DNA from 3 places in the Pristimantibacillus sp. Z349TD_6 genome. Region 2 is predicted to be linked to each of the others. Evidence: riboswitches for the same ligand, from Rfam matches in the RefSeq annotation. Region 2 holds a riboswitch; each other region holds the start of a gene.
What was found. A riboswitch is a leader RNA that binds a small molecule or an ion and turns the genes downstream of it on or off. The one in region 2 is predicted to bind cobalamin.
Positions count from the first base shown of each region.

Region 1 (8,324 bases), 510 kb from region 2:
CGTTTTTTCTCCACTTTTGCCTTGCTTGACGTACATCCAGCGTTTGCGGGAAGCTGCCGATTGTCGTTGTTGGAAGGAACGGCAAATTCCACTTTTGCTGCTGCAGCTTTTGTCTCTCCGCAAATGGCTTCTGCCTCGTTGAAGGATGCGCCGCTACCGCTGCTGCATCAGCAGCTTGACGATTGCGGGCAGGAGAAATGGATAAATGATGAATCCGCTCGCCGTTAAGCTTAAGCTCAAGCTTGCGAAGTTCTGAGATGTCCGCCTCATTTACAGTCGCTGTTTCACTTAGCCACACGATTTCATCCAGCTTTTCTTCCGCGAATGCAAGCGCCTCACGCAGCTCTACTAGCAGATTGGTTTCGTTTTTTGCCGTTACCGGCACATGCAGCAGGCTGCATGACGATTGAATGATCGTGCGCTCAGCTGGAATGTATGCCGAAATCTTTTGCAGCAATTCAAGCTTTTGCTTATAGTCTGCGCGCCAAATGTTGCGTCCGTCTACAAGTCCGATACCAGCGAGCTTATCCTTCGGATAACCAAATTGCTCCAGCGACTTCAAGTTTTGCTCCAAACCATGAACGAAATCCAAACCGATCGCTTGTACCGGGAGAGCAGCTACAGCTTCATAATGCTCAACCGCTTCAAAATACGTTTGAAGCATAATGTTAAGCGCTGGCGCTGCTTGGTTCAGCCTTGCATAGATCGATTCAACCCATTGCATCTCTTCCTCAGAAATAGAGGTAACAAGGATTGGCTCATCGATTTGCACCCATTGTACGCCTTCTTGCTCAAGCTCCTTAAGCAGCTGAGCATAAAGCGGTATAAACTGCTCAATGAGCTGCGGAAGCTGCTTGGCATCGTAGCCCTTCGACAGCTTGAGGAAGGTATATAGGCCAATAATGACAGGTTTACCTTCAATGCCAAGCTTTTCTTTGGCTTCCCGGTACGCAATCAGCGGACGGTTTTCCGTCAGTACCGGAGCAGCACCCGCAAGTTCTGGCACGATATAGTGATAGTTGGTATTAAACCATTTGGTCATCTCGCAGGCTTGTGCTTCCTGTGTCCCTCTCGCCATTGCGTAGTAGGTCTGTACGGGAACAGGACCTCCATCGTAGGAAAAACGCTCTGGCACAAGGCCAAACATCGCTGCAGTATCCAGCATTTGATCATACAACGTAAAATCATTTACAGGGATTAAAGAAATTCCTTTATCCTTTTGCAGCTTCAGGTTGTTTAGACGAATGCTTTCAAGCGTTTGAAGGAATATCGTTTCGTCCAAATCACCTTTCCAAAAAGCTTCAAGCGCTTTTTTCCATTCCCGATTTTCGCCGATACGCGGATATCCAAGTACACTGTTTTGCAGTTTGCTCACGTTCATATTTCCTCCTAATAAATGTAATTATTATGAAATAAAAGCACAAAAAAGAGCGTCGTTACCTTAAAGAAGCAAAGGTAAAGACGCCCGGCGTTTTAATAAACAGCGGTTCTGTCTTAACACCTCCCTATCTCCCGTAGGTAAAATCAGTGTCGTTCAAATAGGCAGGTCTCCTGGCTCCAGAATCATCATCGTAAGCTTGCCTTCCCAACCTTTAAAGATCAGTGGCGTTGGCGCTTAGACTCCTCTGTTACAGTGGCGGGACCGCGTCGGTTTTGCACCGGACTTCCCTTTTAAGCTCAAGCTATACCGCAAGAGCACCTATTTCCACTTATTTCAGTTGTTGATCGCATTTTTTAGGATCACGAATAACTATACACGCAAAATAATAACCATACAATGGAAATCATTATAATATCAAAAAAAGACTCTCCTCTAAACAGCCTGCGCTGCAAAAGGAAAGCCTTATTGGTTTTTTATACAATTACCTAACCAGCCAACCGCCATCAACAGCCAAGATATGGCCGTTCATATAATCAGAAGCTGAAGAGGCTAGGAACACCGCTGGTCCAATCAAATCCTGCGATGTACCCCAGCGTCCCGCTGGTATGCGCTGCAAAATTTGAGCACTGCGAACAGGATCCTCGCGAAGCGCTTCGGTGTTGTCTGTACTCATGTAGCCTGGGGCTATCGCATTTACTTGCAAGCCTTTAGCTGCCCATTCGCTGGCAAGCGCTTTGGTAAGACCGGCAACGGCATGTTTGCTGGACGTATAACCCGGAACATTAATGCCGCCTTGGAAGGTTAACATCGACGCAATGTTTATAATTTTCCCTGAGCCCTGTTCGATCATATGTTTCCCAGCCAGCTGGGAAAGGAGAAATACAGAATTCAAGTTAACGTCCAGTACATCCTGCCAGTCCTCGTAGCTATGCTCTGCAGCTGGCGTGCGGCGAATGATACCCGCGTTGTTGACCAAAATATCGATGCGTCCCAGTTCTTCAACTGTACGATCAACAATGCCAGCAAGCTTCGTTCGGTCAGCAATATCAGTCTGAATTGTAATCGCTTTGCGACCAAGCTCTCTTATCGCCGCTGCCGTTTTGTCAGCAGGCGTTTGGTTCGTGACAAGCGCAATATCCGCACCCGCTTGTGCTAATCCAAGCGCAATCGCTTCTCCAAGCCCGCGCCCTGCACCTGTGACGACAGCTGTTTTACCCGTCAAATCAAACAAACTCATCGGCTCAGCTCCTACCTTTAGTACGCTTCCCGTTTTCCGAAAGCGCTGCTTTCATCATTTTTATATTTTGCGACTCATACCTCGCCGCAACGTCCGCATCTATACCTTCGTCTGTGATGATATAGTCAATTTCATGCAAACCCGCAAACGTTATTAGTGCACCCTTATCGAATTTGTTATGATCGGCAAGGCAGTAGACGACCTTGGCATTTTCCATATACAGCTTCTTCAGCTTCGTCAATTCTTCTGTGAATATGGTAAGCCCATATTCCATATGAATGCCGGTTGTAGAAAGAAACAGCTTGTGTACATTCAGTCGTTTAATCCATTCCTGCGATTCTGCGCCGATAAGCAAATTGTTATGCCGGTAGCCCCCGGGAATAACAAGCCTTACTTGGTCCTTCGCAGTCAGCTCCCGAATGATAAGCAGATCGTTCGTAAGCACCGTAACCGGGATATTGGGCAGACGCTTTGCCATTTCGAGCGTAGTACTGCCAGCATCCAGCGCAATAATATCATTAGGCTCGATGCAGGAAAGAGCTAGCTCCGCAATCGCCGCCTTCTCCTGCTGATGCTTGCTGTTTGGGAACTGCAGCGGATAAAGGCTGTCTTCGCCTCTATGCTGGGGCACAGCTCCGCCATGAGTCCGTTTCAGCAATCCCTTCTCTTCCAGCTTCTCTAAATCTTCACGAACCGTTTTCTCCGTGACTTGAAACAGCTCGCTTAGCTCGGAAACTTTAACCGCGCCAAGCTGCTCCAATTTATCTATAATCTTACGATGCCGTTCGGCAGCAAGCATAGTGCACCCCCTGTAGCGAATGTTTCTATTTTAGCTCGCTTGCAGGTACGGCGTCCATATCTGTAAATGTGTAGTTCTCTCCAGCCATCGACCAGCAGAATGTATAATTGCTTGTGCCCACTCCTGAGTGGATCGACCATGGCGGTGAAAGAATCGCTTGGTCGTTGGCAACAACAAGATGTCTCGTCTGCGAAGGCTCGCCCATCATATGGAATACGCGAGCATCATCATTCATGTCGAAGTACAAGTATGCTTCCATGCGGCGGTCATGGACATGCGAAGGCATCGTATTCCAGACGCTTCCCGTTTTCAAGCTCGTTACACCAAGCATAAGCTGGCAGCTTTGGATGCCGTCTGCGTGAATATATTTATAAAGAATACGTTCATTGGAAGTCTCTTGCGAACCAAGATGAGTCGGATTCGCTTCCTCCATCGTCATCTTGCGTGTTGCAATTTCAGCATGCGCAAGCGCGGAACAGAAATAAAGCTTCGCAGGGTTCGCTTTATCGACACTTGAAAGCAGCACTTGACGTTTGCCCTTGCCAACATAAAGCACATCGAGCTTATTCAGCTCGTATACTTCCCCATCAACGGAAATCGAAGCAGGTCCGCCAATATTCAAGAAACCAACCTCGCGGCGCTCCAAGAAATATTCGGTTTTTAGCGTTGCAGCATCCTCCAGCTCAAGCGTCTCGTTCACAGGCAATGCTCCGCCTACAACCATTCTGTCATAATGCGTATATGTCATTTTTAATTGATCTTGCTCAAACAAGCTTTCGATCAAAAACTCGCTGCGCAGACGTTCCGTATCATATTGCTTCACATCAGTAGGATTCGTAGTATGGCGTACTTCCATTGGATAAAAGCCTCCTAAAAGTTATTTGCGTTAGACTTGCCTCGCAAGCTACGCTAATGTTTGTTATTGTTCGTTTTTATAATAACACACATTTACGAACATAAAAAGAACATTTTAAACATTCAAGATTAGCAGGAGCATTTTTATTTCCGAGAAGACTGTATAACAAAAAAACGACCTCCGCGCGCATCATTTGCGAAGAGGCCGTTTGTTGTTTTAGAGGAAATCTACTGAAGCTTCCACTTTCGATAAACATAAAGAGATACCGCCATAAACATGCCGTATACTAAAACGGTAACGAATACGTTTCTTGGGTCCGTCATAAGCGTATCACCGATCGTGGCGAACAACAGCATCGCTGGAATTTTGCCAATCGATGAGGCGACGGCATAAACGGTAAAGGAAACACGGCTTAGCGCCGAGTACATATTAACTGCAATGGATGGAATGAACGGAATGAGCCGAGCAAACATAATCGTCAGAAAAGCATTCTGCTCAAACATCACCGTAAGTTTTCCGATGCTTGGATAACGGTAGAAAAACTTCTTCCCCCACTCTTGATAGCCATAGCGGATAAACAGAAACATCACAATGGATGCTGCCGCTGAGCCCGTCCAAGTTACTGCCGCGCCTAACACTGGGCCAAGAGCAGCACCAATGAGCCCGCCGATTACGGGATACGGGATGACAGGAAATAGTGCGACGAGCGTTGCCATAATAACGACGAGCGGAACATTATCCGCTTGCTGAAACCACGTCAAAATCACATCGCCATAACGATAAATAAGAAAAGCAATACTGGCATACAAAGCAGCTAAACCTGTTTTTTTGAGCATCGTTGTACCCCTGAATAGTAGATATCTCCAGCTTATCATTATTGAAGATAAATACGAGCAATGCATTGTGTCAAATTTAAGATAGCCAGTGATCAGTCGTTCAGTTCTTGTGTAAAGGTTCGCCGTTGTCGCTGCTTATTTACCATCATCTCACTGTAAAAAAGGTAAACAGCCGCTATTCCTGTTGTAGCTACCCCAACACCGAGGAATACACTGCCGACACTCCACCACGTAGCCATCATCGCCCCTATTACAGGTGCAATGAGCATAGAGCTCGTCTGAAAAGCATTCGCTAACGCAAACACAGGACCAACCGTTTCATCCGTCGTCTCAATTTGCAACACGTAGCCAAACGGCACCGCGCTTTGTGCGCTGCAAAAGCCAAGCGCCGCACATAACGGCAGCCACAAAGCAAGCTCCGCTTGGAATATGCCCATGCCGCTAATTCCGACCGCAATAACGAGAATTCCCGTTGCGATACCCGCTTTCGTCATATGAGTAAGCGGCCGCCGCTTCCACCCGCTCCATTGTCCTGCCAGTAAAGCGCCGGCAACACTGCCTGCACCAACCGCGCCAATGAGCAGTCCGAATAAATTCTCAGCCATTCCCGATTCCTTCGCCAGCAAAACGAACAAACCATCATACAAAAAGATAAGGAAAAACAAAGAAGCAGCATACATAATGACCGCCTTCAGGAGCGGCCTGCGCATCATATGCTCCCAGGCAACCCTTAATCCGCCGGATGGCTTTGCCGCTTGCTCCTTCTGTCCTCTCCAAGACGGGATAAAACCGAGCATGAGAGCTGACAGTGCATACAATATAGCGCTTATGAAAAATGGAACCGCTGCTCCGAGCCATGCCGTTATTGCTCCGCCGATCATAGGTCCCAACACCTTGGTCATATTAACCGACATTTGGCTGAGTGAAGAGGCCTGCGCCAGCAAATGCCGGTCAACGATTCTTTTCACAGCGCTTTGCCTAACCGGGTCAAATATAGCGCTCATGCTGTGCTTAAACAGCACCAATAGCAGAAGAATAGGAAGAGACGGCGCCCAAGCCATGGCCAGCACGAATACAAATCGCAATAGATCGCATCCGATTAACAAGCTTTTTCCAGAAAAACAACGTAGACGCACACTCATCAACGGTCCCACAATGACATAAGGCAAACCGACACAGATCGATAAAGCGGCAACTGCCATAGAGCCGTGATTCCATGCATAAACAATTAATGCGCTAAGCGCTATAAAATCAAGCCAATTCGCAAGGTCGGACAACAGCTGGCCAATAAACAGCTGGCGGAAGCCTTTTGCCCGCAGCGGGCGCCAAATCGGATCATTCTTTTTTGCATTTTCCATCTTGATAACCTCCGGTATAAGTTGATAAATCCAACGATACCGGACAATTATCAGAGCATTATCAGAGCATGAATAAAGATTTAATAGAAATTTAACAGAAAATTATTGGTAGGATTTCAGCTCAGCTTGAAGCTGCTCCTTTACCTGTTTTGCAATATCATCCAGCCCAATCTGTGCCGTTAACCGGCTCCATTCCTTCACAAAGTAATCCCGGTCTGCTCCCCAGCCATGCACCTTGGTTATGATCAGAAGGGTGTGATAGCTGTTTAACAGATTGGCTAAAAAATGCGACTGCTTCAGCAGCGAGAATCCCTGTTCAATAAAGGACAAGCCGGATTTTCTGTTCGAACGATAAAGCGCTATCCCCTTCAAAACAAGGTAATGCCCCTCCTCGCGTTGATAAGGAAACTGTTTGAGCTTCGCCTCAACAACCACTGCAGCCGAATCGACTTCTGACCACAGCTCAGCGCGCAGCACAAATTCCAGCTCTAGATTAGCGGTGTAGGGGATGAGCCCTTCCCAATTATTTCGCTTCACTTCTGCTTTAAGCAAATCCAGCTTTTCCTTGGCAGCCTCGAACTCTCCCCAATCCATCAGCATGCTGATGATCGACATCGTTTCGAGCTCGTTTTGCCATATCTGCGCAAGCACCTGTTGCCTACGAACGATCGCCACATACTCACGGTTGTCCTGTGGGTCAATAAACTGATTTAAGTACAGCAAAAGGAAGGCACGATCTGCAAATGAGCCCGCCTCCTCCCGCACAATAAAACGTACATCGCCTTCCATTACGCGAAATAAAAGCTTTAAGGTCAGGTCCACCTTAAAGCCTAATACCTGCTCATTCCGTGTCAGCATGAGGAGCGCATCCCCTCTTCCATAGCGCAAATATGTGCTGACAATCCCGCTTAGCTCCTCCGTAAACGAAGGCAGCTCGATTAGAGGGTTATCATTCAGACCTTCCTGCTTCAGCAGCAATCGATAACCGAGTCCACGTACCGTATCGATCTGAATAGTCGGCGACCATTGTGCAAGCTTGCGCCGCAGCCGGTAAATGTGATCATCTACCGTACGATCTACCGGCGCCTCCATTGGCCAGACGTTGTCCAGCAGCTGTTCGCGCGACAGCGTTTGCCCTGCATGGCTGTGCATGAAATGCAGCAGCGCATATTCCTTCGGAAGCAGTACAATCTTTTGTGCTTTCCATGCAATGGTGTAAGCACCCGCATCCCATTCCATAAATCTCTCGACCTCTATCCCTGCGCGCTGAAATTATGCTCTTTCGTTAAATCCACAATGAACGGTGTAGGCTCAAAGCATCCACCGAAACCAACGGCCATGACCATCTGTTTCCGCTAACGTTTCCTTCTGCTCCTTGCCCTCCAAATAATAATCAAGATGAAGATATGGGTCCCACATATTATTGTAGAGGTGAAATATATCTCTTTGTTGCCCTATTCTCCTAATGCTGTCTGTTAATTCAACTTTGTCATCATGAGTCATTTGGTTGGCTACATGGGTGTGAAACACACCAATAACACAATCCTCCGTTATTTTAGCAGCCATTTCAGCAAGTCGTTTCGCACCATTCCCTTGAAACAACTCCATCTGCTGCCCTTTTAATAAAGAAGCCGCTTTGTCAAAATTCACAATCCGCTCGTTATGCTCAGGCCATATCAACGACTTTAACCAAAGATAATCGTCTGCCTCTTCCAGATTATTAATGTGCAAATCTATTCCTATCCTTGCTATCACTGGCGGACTTTGTTTTAGGAGATGCGGAATAACATCTCCACGAACTTCCGAGCGCAGTACCAGTTCAGCATCTGTATTTCCATAAGTTTCACTATCGTTATA
Region 1 is NZ_CM149662.1:1,876,417-1,884,740, reverse strand. Features, by position in the region: gene metE (5-methyltetrahydropteroyltriglutamate--homocysteine S-methyltransferase) at 1-1,375, opposite strand, end outside; cobalamin riboswitch at 1,525-1,718, opposite strand; gene kduD (2-dehydro-3-deoxy-D-gluconate 5-dehydrogenase KduD) at 1,863-2,618, opposite strand; gene AC0VYE_RS08110 (DeoR/GlpR family DNA-binding transcription regulator) at 2,623-3,417, opposite strand; gene kduI (5-dehydro-4-deoxy-D-glucuronate isomerase) at 3,443-4,273, opposite strand; gene AC0VYE_RS08100 (TVP38/TMEM64 family protein) at 4,501-5,109, opposite strand; gene AC0VYE_RS08095 (MFS transporter) at 5,202-6,467, opposite strand; gene AC0VYE_RS08090 (winged helix-turn-helix domain-containing protein) at 6,570-7,706, opposite strand; gene AC0VYE_RS08085 (DUF2332 domain-containing protein) at 7,779-8,324, opposite strand, start outside.
Region 1: linked by a shared signal. The riboswitch ahead of metE (5-methyltetrahydropteroyltriglutamate--homocysteine S-methyltransferase) and the one ahead of AC0VYE_RS10145 (DUF4430 domain-containing protein) in region 2 are both predicted to bind cobalamin.

Region 2 (8,324 bases):
TAACAGACAGTGCAGTATTCAGCTTAGCTGTTAGCCCGCTATCGTCTGTGCTTAAGTATTTGGGAAGCTGCAGCTTTTGATCCCATGTTGATGTAACCGTCGTATTAGCTGGAATCTCCAACGTAGTCGTACCACGAATAGCTGTTACCTTTGGCAATGCAGCCGATGCAAAGGAAAGAATGATATTGTTGGTTACAGGTGCATTGCTTTCTGCACCAAGAGTAACATCCTTCTCGTTCTCATGAATTGCAATATTTTGATCTGTGGTATTACTTACTTCACGAGGTACTGCAACCGCAATTGGCTCCGTTTCTTTTTTACCAACTAAAGCGGCACCTAATGCTTGAACAGTAATTGTTCCGCCTTTTGCTGTACCTTCGAAAGAAATGTTTATGTTCTTTTCATCTTGAACAAGTGATTTTACCTTCAGCTCTGTATTTCCGGTATTAATTGACCAATTATCGATATTGGCCGCAACGCTAGTGAAATCATCGCCAGAAAGCTTTACGTCAATCGTCGGATTAACAGCACCACTCGTAATTGTGGATTGCGTAGAAAGAGCTGCATATCTGCTGTAATAGAAGCGAACAACATCTTTATCCTTAAGCTCATAGGCGTCTACACCAACTTCTGGAACAATACCATTTACTTCATACATCCAACCATCCCAGCCACCAAGGCTGCCTGCTGCTTCTCCAGCTATTTCCGATACATAAGGTCCGTAACTGCTCTCCGTAATTTTATAACTTATCTTTGGAGTTGCTTGATCAAGTGATTTTTTAAATACATCTAAAACCGTAACTTGTTTTTCCGTATTCTTAAACGTCACCGATTGCTTCGTCAAAATTGGTGATGAAATGCCATCAACCTGAAAATCTACAGTCACAGAATCAGAAATTGAAACCGTAAACGGTTCGCTCTCCTTCTTACTCTCTGATACTGCTGCTAATGCTTGTAGTGTAAATGGCTTGTCTTTTGCTTTGCCCAAAAGACTAATCTTAATGTGCTGATCGTTCGTCTTCTCAATTGATTTAATCGTCAGTCCTGACGCATCCGAATCAATAGCCCAGTTGCTTGCAATAGTCGCTTCGCTGCTGAAATGATCACCCACAAGCTTAACATCCACAGTAGGATCAACTGAGCCGGTGTTCAGCTTTGTTGTTGTAGAGAGCGCTGGGTAACGACTGTAATAGAATCGTACCTCATCATTTTCTTTAAGCTGGTATGCATCTGCACCTACATCTGGCGCAATGCCATTGACCTCGTACATCCAGCCATCCCAGCCGCCAAATGAACCAGCTTCTTGTCCAGCAATTCCTTGAACATATGAACCAATACTACTATTTACAATATTGAAAGTGATAGGTGGATTTGCTGTATTAAGTGCCTTTTTTAGAGCATCGAGTGCTGTAACTGGCTTTTCATTCTGTTTTAAACTAACCGTTTTCTGATCATATATACTTTGAGAAATACCATCAACTTTAACCTTTGTGTTAACAAAGACAGGAAGTTTTATTTCACCTAAACGTTGCCATACCGTTTTCTGATTTTTAATATCAGCAAGTGCAACAAGTGCTTGCTCTGTAGCGATTGAATTAGAACCTTTATCTAAATCGTTCTTAAATGCTCCATTCTGGAGCTGGAACAATGAATAAGTATCAAGTACTGATTTGTCATTAGCCATCCAGACATCAGACAACATATCCTCGCCAACGGCTGTTAATCCGCTTACTACGGCAGAAGTGCTGCTCGAGTTTTTTCCATACATGACATTTTCTTGGTTTAACTTTATAGTTTGCAAATAATTTTTCACTCTTACAATCGCAGCTTGAACAGCACTATCATTCTGATAATTGCCGAGTGCAAGCAGCCCCATACCAGTCATATCAGGATCAGAATTGTTTCCAAAAAATGCATATCCACCGTCATTCAACTGTTTACTTAATAAATATTTTAATGCCTTCTGCTTTGCGGCAGCATCCCAGCTACCAACGTCACTTCCAAGCTTTGCACCCGTGTCAAGTGCATGCATCGCCCACATATGCCTGTTTGTTGAACCGGCAAATGACCCCGTATCCTTATTTAGTTGTGCAGCTAGCTCCGCATACAGATTTCGATCCGTTTCCCACGCATGCGCCGGATCTTCACCCATCGCAAGTAATGAATAAATATAGCGGATATGAGTTGTATCACTATCATTAGGCTTCAACCCCGGATCCACGGTCTTCCAACTAGGCAGCTTCCAACTGCCATCCTGCAGGTTTTCTCCAGCCCCCCAAAGGGCAACAATTTCCCACCAAGAATTCAATGTTGTATTTCTATTTTTATAATACTCAACCGTCTTATCAATCATCATGGTCAATGACGTATTCGCAGAATGATCTGCCGCTTTACCTACTTGTGGTGCAAATAAAGTAAACACCAATACAAAACTTAAAATAGCTGGCAAACTCTTTTTCATAAATCTTTTTAAATTAAGCAATGTTTTCTCTCCCTTTAATCATTTTTGGCAACAAAAAAACATCTTTCCGTTTGTGGAAAGATGTTTGGATAAACACGTGCGCATGGAAGCATAGGAATCCACCTATTGCAAAAGCACGAATAAACATCTCCCTCCCATCCTCGTGAGAAATATAGAGAGCTCCTATGGCAGGTCTCCTGGCTTCGCTTCATTGCATAGACGATCTCCTTCCCGTCATGATATGACAGTGGACAACATGATCGTCTGCTCCGCGATACAGTGGCGGGACCGCGTCGGATTTTGACCGAACTTCCCTATTAAGCTGCTTGTGAATGATAGATTCACGGCAGCACCATATTAGCTATTCTATGAAATTGTAAGTGCTTGTTTTGTGAATTGTATCAAATTTGAAAGGATTAGACAAAGGTTCTGACCGTTTTTTTTCAACTTGTACAATTCTCTATTCGATTTATTGTGCCTTTGACTAGTATTTCATCATAAATCTACTTCAGCTGCAAATTACTCAATTTTAAATCTCGTAATCGAGCGCTGAAGCTCCTCCGAAAGCTCATTTACAGATGAAGCAAGCTGCTGCGTTTCAGCTGCGAGCTGATTTTGCCGCTCAGTGTCCGCTGCCGATTGCGCAGCATGAGTTGAAGTATCCTTGGCGACCTGCGCCATCGATTCAACGGAAGCGCTCACTTCCTCGCTGCCTGCTGCCATCTCCTCCGTTGAAGCAGATACGTCTTCAATTTGGGAGGCAACAAGGCGGGATTCCTTCCAAATTGTGTCAAAAGATACCTTCAGCTCCTGAACGATGAGTAATCCTTGTTCCATTTCTTGCTCTCCTGCAGTGACCGCGCCAACAGCATCGGCAGTCAAGGCTAGCACCTCATTAATCGTTTCTTCGATATGGCCCGCATGAGCCGAAGCCTGTTCAGCCAGCTTTCTCACTTCACTTGATACAACTGCAAATCCACGGCCATACTCCCCTGCATGTGCCGCTTCTATAGCAGCATTTAGAGCGAGCAAATTCGTCTGATTTGCAATAGCAGCAATCGTGCCTGCCATCTCTTGGATTTCGGATGAGCGCTCATTAAGCTGTCCGATCACTCGTGATATCGAAGCCGTTGCCGCGCCAAGCCGCTCCATTTGACCAACCGCATGATCCGATTTTTCATGGCCAAGCTCCGCTGCTTGCAGCATATCGTTCGATGCTTCCGACATTTGGCTCGAGGAGTGAGCAATCCTTCCTACGCTCGTCGCCATTTCCTCCATAGACCTTGCTGCCTCAACTGCCCCGTCTGCTTGATTTTCCGCGCCAATTGCCATCTCATTCACAGAGGAAGCTAGCTGCGAAGAGAGCTCTCGGCTTTGCTGCGAGCCTACACCCAGCCGGCCTGCAAAGTCCGATACGGATGCGGCATTGTTCCGAATCGTCCGCATTAAGCCTTGCATATGGGCAATGAAATGATTGATTTCTTCGCCTAGGCGAGCAATTTCATCATTCCCTTTATTTTCTATACGATAGGTAAGATCCGCTTCGCTAGAATTAAGATTAATTGCAGCATGAACAATATTACGAAGCTTACGTCCTACCATAAATTGTGATAGCAGAAACAAAACAACCAAAACAACAGCCATCAGGCCGCCAAATTGCATGACAACCATCGTTCTTTCTGAAGCGATGAGCGCATCTGCCTTTTCTTTTGACAATGCAACACGTACCCCGCCCCAATGTTTGCCATCGATAATTAAAGGATAAGAAATATCCCACGTTTCTACCGTTTTCCCGTCTATGAGTCTATTATATTTTTGCAGGAGGACATCATCCGTCTTCGTGTTCGTAGCGGCATTGTAGCCTGTTTTGTCGTTAAAAATCCGATTGGCCCGGTAGTTTTGACTAAGAAGTCCCTCGTCGCCCCAAGTATCTTTTGATTCTTCTCCAACAGGGCTGTAAATGCTATTATGTGTTGGGATATAGCCCGCAAAATTCGGATTTTCTGAATAAGCGCCTGCAATAGCAAAAATAACATTTTCCTCCGTCAGAAAACTATCCATTATGCCTTGCCAGCGGTAATCTGTATAACGGTCATAGGCACTATCATATTTCAGTTCATATTGAGATAGCGGAATGGACTCTCCATTGTATAAAATCGATTCTTTCCCCGCATAGGATGAGTCCTTTAGTCTTTTTTCAGCCACTTTCTCACTTTCAGGATTTACAGTCAATGTATCGTTGAAAAAATCCTCTTTAAGCTTGTTTCCGTCCCATTTCGTACCATCATCCAGCACAACACCTGTTTTAAAATCCTGCTCCGTAACATTCTCAAGTGTGCGAGCTAGCGATAAAACCATCGTGCGACCCTTTTCCAAAAGCTGCTGCTCAACAGCTATACGAGTGGATTTCCATTCATACATGAGAATCACACTAACGATAATGACTAATGCGGCGGCCATGACTAGCATAAATTTATTCGTCAACGAGCGTAATCCCATCTTCATTTTTGATAACCCCCACTGTTAATTTATCTATATTAAACCAGTTTAACTAAAATGTTATGTAAATTAAACCAATTAGATTGAAACTTCTTAAATAATACATATTTATATTGAAATTATTAATTATTTTATATGACTAAGTTTATGAATTACTAAGCTTAGGCTATCTACATACCTTATTAATACAAAAAAACCACCCTATTGCCGCAAACTAAGCGACATAGGGTGATTTCGAGATTAGCCTACTAAAGGTAGACTCCGATTATTTCAACGATTCACGAACCTCTAGCGTACGTTTATTCCATTTTTCCGTTTCTGGAATCAGTTTATTAATATCTGCGCCATCAAAAATAATTTCATTCAAAATATTGTTCCAGTTGTATTCAGACCAAGCAGGAATGGTTACACCTGGCTGAATTTTTGCATTTTCTTTTGCAATTTTCACAGCTTCCTTGTTTTTGCCTTCCCACATTGGCGTTTCATCATAATAAGCTGTCAATTCAGGATCGATAACCGAAGCATTTGCTCCTTGGTCAATCTTCCATTTTTGCGCTTCTTTGGAGAATTGGAAGCTAATCCATAGGAAAGCTTCTTCTTTATGCTTGGAACCGCTAAGCAGTGAAAGCGGACCATAAATACTATAACCTGGTTGGCTTACTTTTCCTCTTGGGAAAGGCAAAACATCCCATTCAAACTTCGCATCCTTTTTGAGGCCTGGAAGTACCCAGTCTCCGCCGATCGCAAAGCCCGTTTTACCGTTAATAAATTCTCTCGAAACATCGCCTTGTTCCTTAGCTTTCGCATTGCTCTGCATGGAGCCGTCTTTCCACACAAAATCTGAAAGCCATCTAACATCGTTCATTACATCTGGCGTATTGAGCAAGCTTTGTGTCAAATCTTCATTTAAGTAATGAATGTTTGCAGCATGTCCGTCAGCAATTGCTTTTGTGCTAAGAACGCGCATTTGAAACTCTGGCTGTGTTGTTAAGCCATATTCCCCTGCTTCTGGATCGGTAATTTTTTTGGCTACATCGCGGAAATCATCGTAAGTCCAATCATTTGCTGGCATTTCAACACCATGCTTAGCAAGCAAATCTTTATTTACAAGTATCCACATCGGTACGTCAACGAATGGCACAGCCAATTTTTTGTCTTTATACGTCATCGTATCAAAAAATCCTTGAGGCAGCTGAATATCTTGGAATGTCATATCCTTCTCGATGTAAGGAGTCAAATCCTCAACCAAGCCAGCTTGGTCAAACGAGATCAAATCACTGTCGATCCAAGTTAAGTCGGCTGGTGTTCCTGCCGCTTCCAAAGTAGCGATGATCTCCATAATTGGTTTGCCATTTACAGGAACCTGTTCAATTGTGATCCATGGATATTTTTCGTTAAACATTTTGTATAATTCTGTGTAGGAATCAGACCATGAAATGAGTTTAATCGTAACAGGCTCATGCTTCTCTTCTGTAGCCGGTTTCGCTGCATCATCGGTAGGTGCATCTGTCGCTGTATTATTAGAAGGAGTGTTCGTCGTTTTCTTTTCTCCATTGCCGGAGCAAGCTGAGAGAACAACTGAAAATAACAAGACCATACACAACATCCATGTCAAAGCGCTTTTGTTTTTCATTTTTTGGCCTCCTAAAAGTTTTGTGAAGCAAAACTGGCTTCGTAAGCATAAGCTTTAAGTTTTGTAGAGCAAAACTAGCTTCGTTTCGTAAGCCTTCCCCTCGTTTTTTGCGGTTTAGCATTCTTTATAACGTTGAAACCGTTCCAGCAGCTGTTTGCCGAAACATCACCCCCCTAAAGAGCTGCTGCGCCTTAGCGCAGACAAAAAACTATTCAACAATTCCCGTTCTTTCAATACCGCTGACGAACCAGCGCTGAAGGAACATAAACACGATGATCGGCGGTAAAATAATAAGGAAGGCTGCGGCCATTTTGGTGCTCTCCGTAATCGGATTAACGATGGTTCGCGTATTTCCGAGCAATGACGGATTCAGCACATCCTCCAGCATATCTAGACGGATCGACAGCGGCGTGAAGCCTTTGGTAAGAAACATCGATGGCTCATAATACATGTTCCAGTACCAAATAAATGAGAAGAGAAACACGACTAAGCACGCTGACCTTGCCAGAGGCAGCATAATTCCGAAAAACAGCCTCGCTGTAGAAGCTCCGTCCAGCTTCGCTGCCTCCTCCAAGCTTGGCGGCTGCGCTTTGAAAAACTGCCGGAAAATGAGAATAAATAAGGCGCCCTTAAGGCCTTGCCCGAATATAGCCGGTATGAGAAACACAAAAATCGAATTCAACAAGCCGAGCTTGCTGAATATAACGTAAAGCGGAATGATGATAACCTGCGGCGGAATCAAGAAGGTCAATATGATCAGCGCCGTAAAAAGTCCCTTGAATGGCAGCTCCAGCCTAGCAAGCGCATAGCCGGTCATCGCACAAATAATGACCTGTACGAGCGAGCATGTCACCGATATAAGGGCAGTGTTTCTGAGCGCTTCCGGATATTGCAAACCCTTCAGCGCTTTCGTCACATTTTCCCAAGTAATCTCGCGCGGAATCCACTTTACCGTCGGATCAAGAAGATCACTCATGTTCTTAAACATCGTGCTGACCATATAAAGAATCGGCTGTAAATAAAGGTAAGCGACAATCGAGAGCAGCAAATAGATGATGAGCTTCGCCAGCAATCCGTCAGACAAGCTTCGTCCGAGCACCAGCATTTTCGTTTTCTGGGCTTTGCGGCCCCAAAGAACTCCCCTTACGCTGCGGCTAACCTTCTCGAACTCAGACTTCATCGCAGTAATCATGAATGTACCCTCCTTGTCTTGAGGCTCCGGTTAAACAGCCATAATACGAGGGCGATCAGCGCGAAGATGAGTCCAAAATAAATCCAAGCGAGCGCACTGGCGTAGCCGTAACCGGTATCGACCTTAAACATGTTGTCTTTGATATGCTTCAGCACAGGATTAAGCGGGAATGTGAACAGGTCGATAATCGTGTAGAGCACATTCAAGCTGATGAATGGCACACAGGCTGGCAGCGTTATTTTCCAGAAGCTGTCCCAAGGGGAGGCGCCATCGATCCGCACAGCCTCATAAATCGTCGGTGAAATCGTCTGGAAACCCGCAATAAAGATAAGAATCTGCACACCGGAATACCATAAAATTAGAATCGCTTTGCCCAAAACTGCCATTACTGTCTCTGCAAATTGCTTGCCAACATATTCCTCAACTATCGGAAGCAAATTGTACTGCTCCAGGAATGGAATATCTCCCGCTCCTTGCAAGAACAGCTCTGAGAGCACTTGCCCTGTTGCAAAAATAACTGGAAGAAAAAACAACGCACG
Region 2 is NZ_CM149662.1:2,384,316-2,392,639, reverse strand. Features, by position in the region: gene AC0VYE_RS10145 (DUF4430 domain-containing protein) at 1-2,482, opposite strand, end outside; cobalamin riboswitch at 2,632-2,833, opposite strand; gene AC0VYE_RS10140 (methyl-accepting chemotaxis protein) at 2,981-4,966, opposite strand; gene AC0VYE_RS10135 (ABC transporter substrate-binding protein) at 5,226-6,593, opposite strand; gene AC0VYE_RS10130 (carbohydrate ABC transporter permease) at 6,802-7,785, opposite strand; gene AC0VYE_RS10125 (carbohydrate ABC transporter permease) at 7,782-8,324, opposite strand, start outside.

Region 3 (8,324 bases), 2.8 Mb from region 2:
TTTGACGGCGGGTATTCAGAACGCATTTATTTTCGCTATGATTGTTGCCATTATCGGTCTGATCGTTGCTTTCTTCATTAAACGGGTTCATGTGAGCAAACAGAAATAATAGATTTGAATACTAGAGACAGTCTATGGGAACATGGGCTGTCTCTTTTTTAATAGAATGATTGACGGTGAGAACAATTATCAATTACAATGATTGAAAATATGCTGCAGAGAAGCATTTGCATTACTAAAGGCGGGTCAATCCATGAAAAAGATTTTACTTATTGAGGACGAAAGAAATTTAGCGCGTTTTATTGAGCTTGAGCTGCGTCATGAATCGTTTGAGACAGTTGTTTCTTATGATGGCAATAGTGGATTGGAGCGCGCCTTGCGAGAAGAGTGGGATGTTATTTTATTGGATCTTATGCTGCCTGGTATGGACGGACTAGAGGTTTGCAGGCGTATTCGTGAATCAAAAGCAACACCTATTCTTATGCTGACAGCGAGAGACAGCGTTACGGACCGAGTATCTGGCCTTGATAGCGGTGCGGACGATTATATCCCGAAACCGTTTGCGATTGAAGAGCTGCTTGCACGTCTACGCGTTGTATTTAGGAGACAGGATATGCTTGCATCAGATCAGCGTTCCATTTTGTCTTCAGGTGAGTTAAGTGTTGATTTAGACGCTAGAATCGTTAGCAGAGGCGAACAAATCATAGAGTTGACTAAGCGGGAATATGGATTGCTGCTTGCTTTCATGCAAAATCCGAACCGTGTGTTCTCACGCGAAACGCTGCTTGATACCGTATGGGGTTACGATGCGGCTGTCGATACGAATGTTGTTGATGTATATGTGAGATATTTGCGCAATAAGATTGATGTCCCCGGAGGAACGAGCTGCATTCAGACGCTGCGCGGTATTGGGTATGTGATGAAAAAATGAATAATTTGCGCGTAAGTTTCTCACGCATACCGATCAAGTGGAAGCTGACATTATGGTCGGCGCTGCTGCTATTTCTGCTATTTGCTGCTTATAACGCTGTTCAATATATGTTTGTAGAGAAGTGGATGAAGAAACAAGCAGAGACGACTACACAGGAAGATATGCGGGAAGTATTAAACTATTTGTTGGAAAAGGAGTTCACTTTCGACGAATCGGAACTGAGCTCGATCAGAGGTTTTCTTGAGAAAGTAAATGGTAAAAATCAGCTAATTCGCGTGCTTGATGAAGATGGAGCACCGATCATAATTGTCTCTGATAATCTAACAGAGCAGTGGTTAAATGCTTATCCTTCTTCGAGTTTAACTGACAAAGGGTCGTGGTTTCTTGACCAAAACCTGCTGCTTATGCGCAGCCCTTTAACGATCTTCTCGTTTAACGGAACAATCGAAATTGTAAAAAACATTGAGGATTTTGAGAAGCTTAGTTCAGCTTTTTTTCGAATTATGTTAATTTGCTGTGTCGGTGCCATTGTTATTAGCGGCATCGGCGGAGGATTGCTGGCTCGTCAGCTGCTTAAGCCGCTTCAAGCGATGAATGTTGCCATGACTGGCGTAAAGCAGAAGGGCTTACAAGAAAGGGTTCAGCTAAACGAAAATAAAAATGATGAAATTGCAACGCTCATGAAGCTGTTTAATGAAATGATGGATCAGCTTGAGCGCTCGTTCGGGCAACAGAAACAATTTGTAGAGGATGCTTCTCATGAATTAAGAACGCCAATCGCCATTATTGAAGGTCATCTCGCACTGCTGCAGCGCTGGGGAAAGGATGACCCTGCAGTTCTGGAAGAGTCTTTGCAAGCTTCGTCGCAGGAAATTGCTCGACTGAAAGGACTTGTACAGGAGCTGCTCGCATTGTCACGTGCGGAGAAAGAGCCGACTTACGGAGATGAGATGAGCAGCCATTCGAAGCAGAAGATGGAACAGCTTATTAGAAATATAGAGGTGCTTCATCCGGAGTTCACTTTTCAAGCTGATTTGAGTCTTTTGTCAGACGTAGATCTATTTGTGTCTGAGCAGCATCTAGAGCAAATTATGCTCATCTTACTCGATAATGCAGTCAACTATTCGGGAGAAAGCCGAAAAATAGAGTTATGCTGCTTACTAGGGGAAACGGATGTTGTCATACAAGTCACGGATTTTGGCGTAGGCATATCCGATCAGGATTTACCGCTCGTTATGAATCGTTTTTACCGGGCAGACCGTTCGAGGAGCGGCACAAGCGGCGGTCAGGGACTCGGGCTGGCGATTGCGAACCGTTTGGTGCAACGATATGACGGTAGTTTGCTTATTGAAAGTAAACTTCATCAAGGTACAACCGTTTCAGCTATTTTTAAACGAGCTGCCCGAAAATGAATGTCGGGTAGCTTTTTTTATTTTCACAGCATTTTCTCATTTTAGTCGGTTACAATAGGAACTGTTGAGTTGGTGGTAATGATTTTCATTATCAAATTAAAAGAGAGAATGAGAGGTATGACCAAGATGAAAAAGGATTATATCGTAAGTGTCGTATTGTTAACGATGCTGACAGTGCTCGTATTAGCAGGTTGTGGAGCGAATAATGCAGGAAACGATAAGACGAATGCTTCTTCGCCATCGCCAGAGGCGAGCCCAGCAACGACTGAAGCGGCTGGTGGAAGTAATGATACGAGTAAGAATAACGGCAAAGAGCAAGTCGTAAACGTGTTTACCGCAAGACATTACGATGTTGACAGCCAGTTGTTTGATGCCTTTACGAAAGAAACAGGCATTAAAGTCAATGAAATTAAAGGTACGGCAGAAGAGCTCGTTGAACGTTTGAAGCGAGAAGGAGAAAGCTCAGAAGCAGATCTGTTCATTACAGTAGATGGCGGCGTTCTAAATTATGCGAAGCAAAATGATGTGCTTCAGCCGATTCAATCCACAACGGTTGATAGCAATGTACCCGCAGAGCTGCGGGATAACGAGAACAATTGGGTTGGTATTGCAACCCGTGCACGAGTTATCGTTTATGCCAAAGATCGTGTAAAGCCGGAGCAGCTATCCACCTATGAAGATCTTGCAAGTGCTGCATGGAAAGGGAAAGTATTGGCGCGCTCGTCTGCCAGCCTTTACAATCAGTCGCTGCTTGCTTCATTCATCGAACTAAATGGAGAGCAAAAAGCTGAAGAATGGGCGAAGGGGATTGTAGCAAACTTTGCTCGTGATCCTGAAGGCGGAGATCGCGACCAAGCGAAAGCGGTCGTTGCTGGTCTAGGTGATGTTGCGATTATGAATACTTATTACGTTGGGCAAATGTTGAATTCGAAGGATGCGGAAGAGGTTAAGGTTGCTGAGAAAATTGGCGTATTCTTCCCGAACCAAGAAACGACAGGCACACATCTTAACATCAGCGGCGTAGGCCTTACTAAGCATGCTAAGAATAAAGATAACGCTGTTAAACTGATCGAATTCATGACAGGCAAGGATGGGCAAACGCTGTTAACGCAAGGAAGCTTCGAATTTCCTGTAAATGCTGCTGCAGAAAAGCCTGAGTTGTTAAAGGGCTGGGGTGACTTTAAAACACAGAAGCTGGATTTCTCCAAGCTGGGCGATCATAACAAAAAAGCAGTCGAGCTTCTGGCTAAGGTAGGCTGGAAATAATAATGATGGCTTCCATCTCTTTGCGAAATTTAAAGAGAATATTGAACGGCTGGGTTATATTGAGCGTAATAGGGGCCATCATGGCCCTTATTCCGTCTCTTTATATTTTTTTCGGTTTGTTTGACAAACCGAATGAAAACTGGCAGCAAATCAAAGATTATATGCTGTTTGATTCTGTCGTTCAATCTTTCTATCTTGTAGTAGGATCGGTTTTTTTCTCCGTCGTCATCGGCGTGTCGCTTGCATGGCTTGTTGCAGCCTATGATTTCCCGATGCGGAAGTTTTTTCACTTTGCATTTTTGCTGCCACTGGCTATTCCACCATATATTGCAGCTTATACTTACGGTTCTATGCTGAGCTATACGGGCAGCATACAAGTTTTTATGCGAAATACGCTCGGCGTAACCCCTAACCAAGCTTATTTTGATATATTGTCCATGAAAGGCGCTATTTTCATATTTTCAATGTTTTTATTTCCTTACATTTATTTGATGACCAAAACCTTTATGGAGAAGCAAAGCGCAGCTTTCATAGAAAACGCAAGATTGCTCGGCAAAGGGCAGCTTCATATTTTTTTTCGAATCGTATTGCCTTTGTCACAGGCTGCAATTATCGGCGGAGCCAGCCTCGTCGCATTTGAGGTACTAAATGATTTTGGAGTAACCAAACATTTTGGCATTGCTTCGTTTACTGCAACAATTTTCAAAACATGGTTTGGTATGTATGACGTTGATTCTGCCCTGAAATTATCTGCACTCCTAATGAGCGCTATTATTGGTTTGTTTATTCTGGAGAGACTGCTTCGCAGGCGAAAAATGTATCATTCCGCGACAAGCAAGCTCAATCCGCTTAAACGAAGGAAGTTATCCTATTTAGGGACAGCTGCTGCTATTTTTGTGAGCACGGTTATATTTGCCCTTTCGTTCGCTATTCCAGTAGTTCAGCTCCTCGTTTGGGCGACATGGACATATCAAGATGTATTGAACAGCAAATTTGCGCAGCTCGTCTCCAACACGCTTTTGGTTTCCATTGTTGCGATTACCGTGTTGATGGTGCTTGCTGTTATTGCCGCCAATGTAAGCCGCAGCCTGAATCGGTCGCTTTTGTCGCTTGCAGCAACGAAGCTAATTTTAATGGGCTATTCTATCCCGGGTGCTGTTTTGTCCATTGGCGTGCTTGCTTTGTTTATTTCCCTAGACCATCAATTAAGCGGCGTCTATTCATGGTTAGGCTTTGGATCGAGCAAGCTCGTGCTCAGCATGTCGCTCGTGATGCTTATTTTCGCCTATGTAATCCGCTTCCTTGGTGTAGGATTTAATGCGGTGGAAGCAGGATTTGATAAAATAGGCAATCGTTATTCTGAAGCTTCCAGAACGCTCGGCAAAGGTATGACTGCGACTTTCTTCAAAGTGGATTTACCTTTAATAAAAGGCTCCATATTAGCAGGCTTCCTGCTTACCTTTATGGAAATTATGAAGGAGCTGCCGCTGACGCTGCTGCTGCGCCCGTTTAATTTTGAGACGCTAGCGACAAAAGCCTATCAATATGCAAGCGATGAGCAAATTCATCAAGCTTCCGTACCGTCTTTATTCATAATCACGGTGGGCGTGGCAACTGTTTTTGTTTATCATTGGTTGGGAGAGAAGAAATCCAGATGAACTTTTTTGAGCTGACTAACGTTTCTTTTAGCTATGATAATGGGAAAAAGAGTGTATTAGAAAACTTTACGATGCAAATGCAGAAGGGTGAAGTGGTTGGAGTGCTTGGTCAAAGCGGCTGCGGGAAAAGCACGCTGCTGCGGATTATTGCCGGGCTTGAGATTCCTGCCTCGGGGTGTATTGCCGCTGGCGGCAGGGTTTTAGTGGATGATCAGCAGTTTATTCAGCCTGAGCAGCGCGGCATAGGCATGGTGTTTCAGGATTATGCGTTGTTTCCTCATCTGACTGTCGGTCAAAATATATTATTTGGTTTACATCGATTATCGAGAAAAGATAGATTCATACGGCTGGATGAAATGCTGGAGCTGATACAGTTAAATGATTTCGTCAAGCGTTATCCGCATGAGCTTAGCGGCGGTCAGCAGCAGCGTGTTGCTTTTGCTCGTGCGCTTGCCCCGTCTCCCTTGATGCTGTTGATGGATGAGCCATTTAGCAGTTTGGATGCACACTTAAAGCAAAGCATTCGGGAGGAGCTGAAGCGATTGCTTCACAAAGCCCAAATTACTTGTATGTTCGTCACCCATGATCAAGAGGATGCAGCTGCTATTTGCGATCGAATCATTCAAATCCCATATAGACAAACCCCAGCAATCCCGATATGATTGATTAAATAATCGCATAATTGAATAGAGAAGGTGCAAACAAAAGCATGCTTTTGTTTGCTTAATAGGGAAGTCCGGTTCAATGCCGGCGCGGTCCCGCCACTGTATGTGAAGAGTGATTCTCTGCAAATGCCACTGTCCAATTCAAGGATGGGAAGGTGTGAGAATCGCGTTGACGCACGAGCCAGGAAACCTGCCTTTTTTATTTTGTTTCTCATTCTTCGGGGGTAAAGAATGTGGAGGCGTAATCGTTTTGCAGGACGCATCATATATTTTAGTTATATACGGTTGCTATTCTTACATTCGACATGCAGATCCCCTAATAGAAGGGGGTCTTTTTTTTATTGTTAAGGTTTGTGTGAATGAGACAAAAAGGAGTAGAAAAGAGACGATGGCAAAGATCTGTAAGAAATGGTTACCAAGCTTAATCATCCTATGGCTGGTGATTGGTTTATTAGCTGGCTGTGCCAGTCCGGCACAGAGCGTTAATTCCAATACCAATCAAGTACAAACCAGCAACGAAGGACAAGTGGAGCAAGAAGCGGATAAAGCCGCTGACGAGCAGCCAACGAGTACTTCAGCATCAGAAACGGCAGAGGCATCGCAGATGCCTAGCGAAGATAAAGATCAAGATAAAGCGAAGGCAACTGACAACGCTGGCGATAAGCAAGCAACACCTTCCCCGAAGCCGAAGCAGACAAATGAGCCGAAATTGGATGATCCAAAAACGGAGCCTACAGCTTCTGCGAAACCAAACAAAACAGATGGTACGGCTACGACAAAGCCCGTCACGCCTGTTGCAACGCCGAATCCTGTGCAGACGGTTACGATTTCAATTGTCGCGGACAAAGATACGGGAACGGTGCTTGCACCTACAGCCGTAGAGTTCAAGAAGGACGATACCGTTCTAGATGTATTGAAGAAAATTACGAGAAAAAACAAAATACAAATGGAATACAGAGGTGTTAAAGGCGGCGCTTATATCGAAGGCATCGATAATATTTACGAATTCGATTTGGGCGCGAAGAGCGGCTGGATGTACCGAGTAAACGGTGAGTTTCCTAACAAGGGCGCCGGGGTTTACAAGGTTAATGAAGGTGATGTTATTGAATGGCTGTATACGACTGATCTTGGCGAGGATATAGGAGCAAAATTCGATGAATAGTGCGTTCGGTTCGGTACATCCGGTTACGAGCTTTAGTTATTATGCAGGAGTCATTACATTCGGCATGCTCTTGTTTCATCCTGTTTTTTTATTGACATCACTGGCTGCGATTACGGTTATTATTGTCATTCATGACGAAGGGAAGCGGCTGCTTAAGCTGCTTCCTTATTATGTTCTAATGGGCGGTTTGGTTGCTGTTCTTAACCCGCTGTTTTCTCATCGCGGGCGGCATATTTTATTTTATTTTATGGATCAGCCGATCACGTTGGAAGCTATTTTATATGGTGTGACGATGATGCTCTCTTTATTGTGTATTTTACTTGCCTTTGTATCGTTTCAGCAGATTGTTACGACGGAGAAATGGATGTATTTATTTTCACGAGTCGCTCCGCGAACTGCACTGCTAACCTCGATGTCGATTCGGTTCGTACCGCTTTTCTTGCGGAGACTGGATCAAATTACTACGGTTCAACGAATAAAAGGGGTTTCGATTCTCGAAGGCAGCTTAAAAAAACGGAGCAAGGACGGCATGCTGCTCGTTCGTGTGCTGTTGACCTGGTCCTTGGAGGAGGCGCTTCAGACCGCTGATTCTATGAAAGCTAGAGGGTATGGCGCAGCTAAACGAAGCTCTTATGTCATCTATCGTATGGATCGTAGAGATTGGTATGTTCTTTTGTTTCTTGGAGCAATGGCACTAGTATGCATTTGGGGCTGGATGCAAGGCTTTGGTGTGCTTACTATTTACCCGCGTCTGGAAACAATGCAGTTTCATAGGGGGGAAGGCATTGCATACGCTTGCTATTGCGCCTTTCTTTTAACACCAGTCCTACTTGAAGAAATGGAGAGAAGGTCATGGAAGTAATTCAGGTTGATCAATTGACGTTCCATTATCCGGAATCAACGGTTGCAGCACTCGATAACATTACTTTAAATATCAAGCCAGGCGATTTTGTCGTTCTTTGCGGAGCATCCGGCTGCGGCAAAACGACGCTGCTTCGGCACTTGAAAAAAGAAACGCAGCCTACGGGGAAACGCTCAGGCACCATTAAGTATAATCGTGTATTGCTAGAGGAGCTGCCTGCGGTCGAGGCGGCTGAGCAGATCGGCATGGTGTTTCAAAACCCTGAAAATCAAATTGTGATGGACCAGGTTTGGCATGAGCTGGCTTTTTCCATGGAAAATGTCGGTTATGGGCAAGCGGTTATGCGTAAACGACTAGCCGAAATGAGC
Region 3 is NZ_CM149662.1:5,146,675-5,154,998, reverse strand. Features, by position in the region: gene AC0VYE_RS22690 (DHA2 family efflux MFS transporter permease subunit) at 1-109, shown strand, start outside; gene AC0VYE_RS22685 (response regulator transcription factor) at 254-931, shown strand; gene AC0VYE_RS22680 (ATP-binding protein) at 928-2,343, shown strand; gene AC0VYE_RS22675 (Fe(3+) ABC transporter substrate-binding protein) at 2,470-3,609, shown strand; gene AC0VYE_RS22670 (ABC transporter permease) at 3,612-5,267, shown strand; gene AC0VYE_RS22665 (ABC transporter ATP-binding protein) at 5,264-5,929, shown strand; cobalamin riboswitch at 5,944-6,144, shown strand; gene AC0VYE_RS22660 (DUF4430 domain-containing protein) at 6,321-7,094, shown strand; gene AC0VYE_RS22655 (energy-coupling factor transporter transmembrane component T) at 7,087-7,956, shown strand; gene AC0VYE_RS22650 (ABC transporter ATP-binding protein) at 7,947-8,324, shown strand, end outside.
Region 3: linked by a shared signal. The riboswitch ahead of AC0VYE_RS22660 (DUF4430 domain-containing protein) and the one ahead of AC0VYE_RS10145 (DUF4430 domain-containing protein) in region 2 are both predicted to bind cobalamin.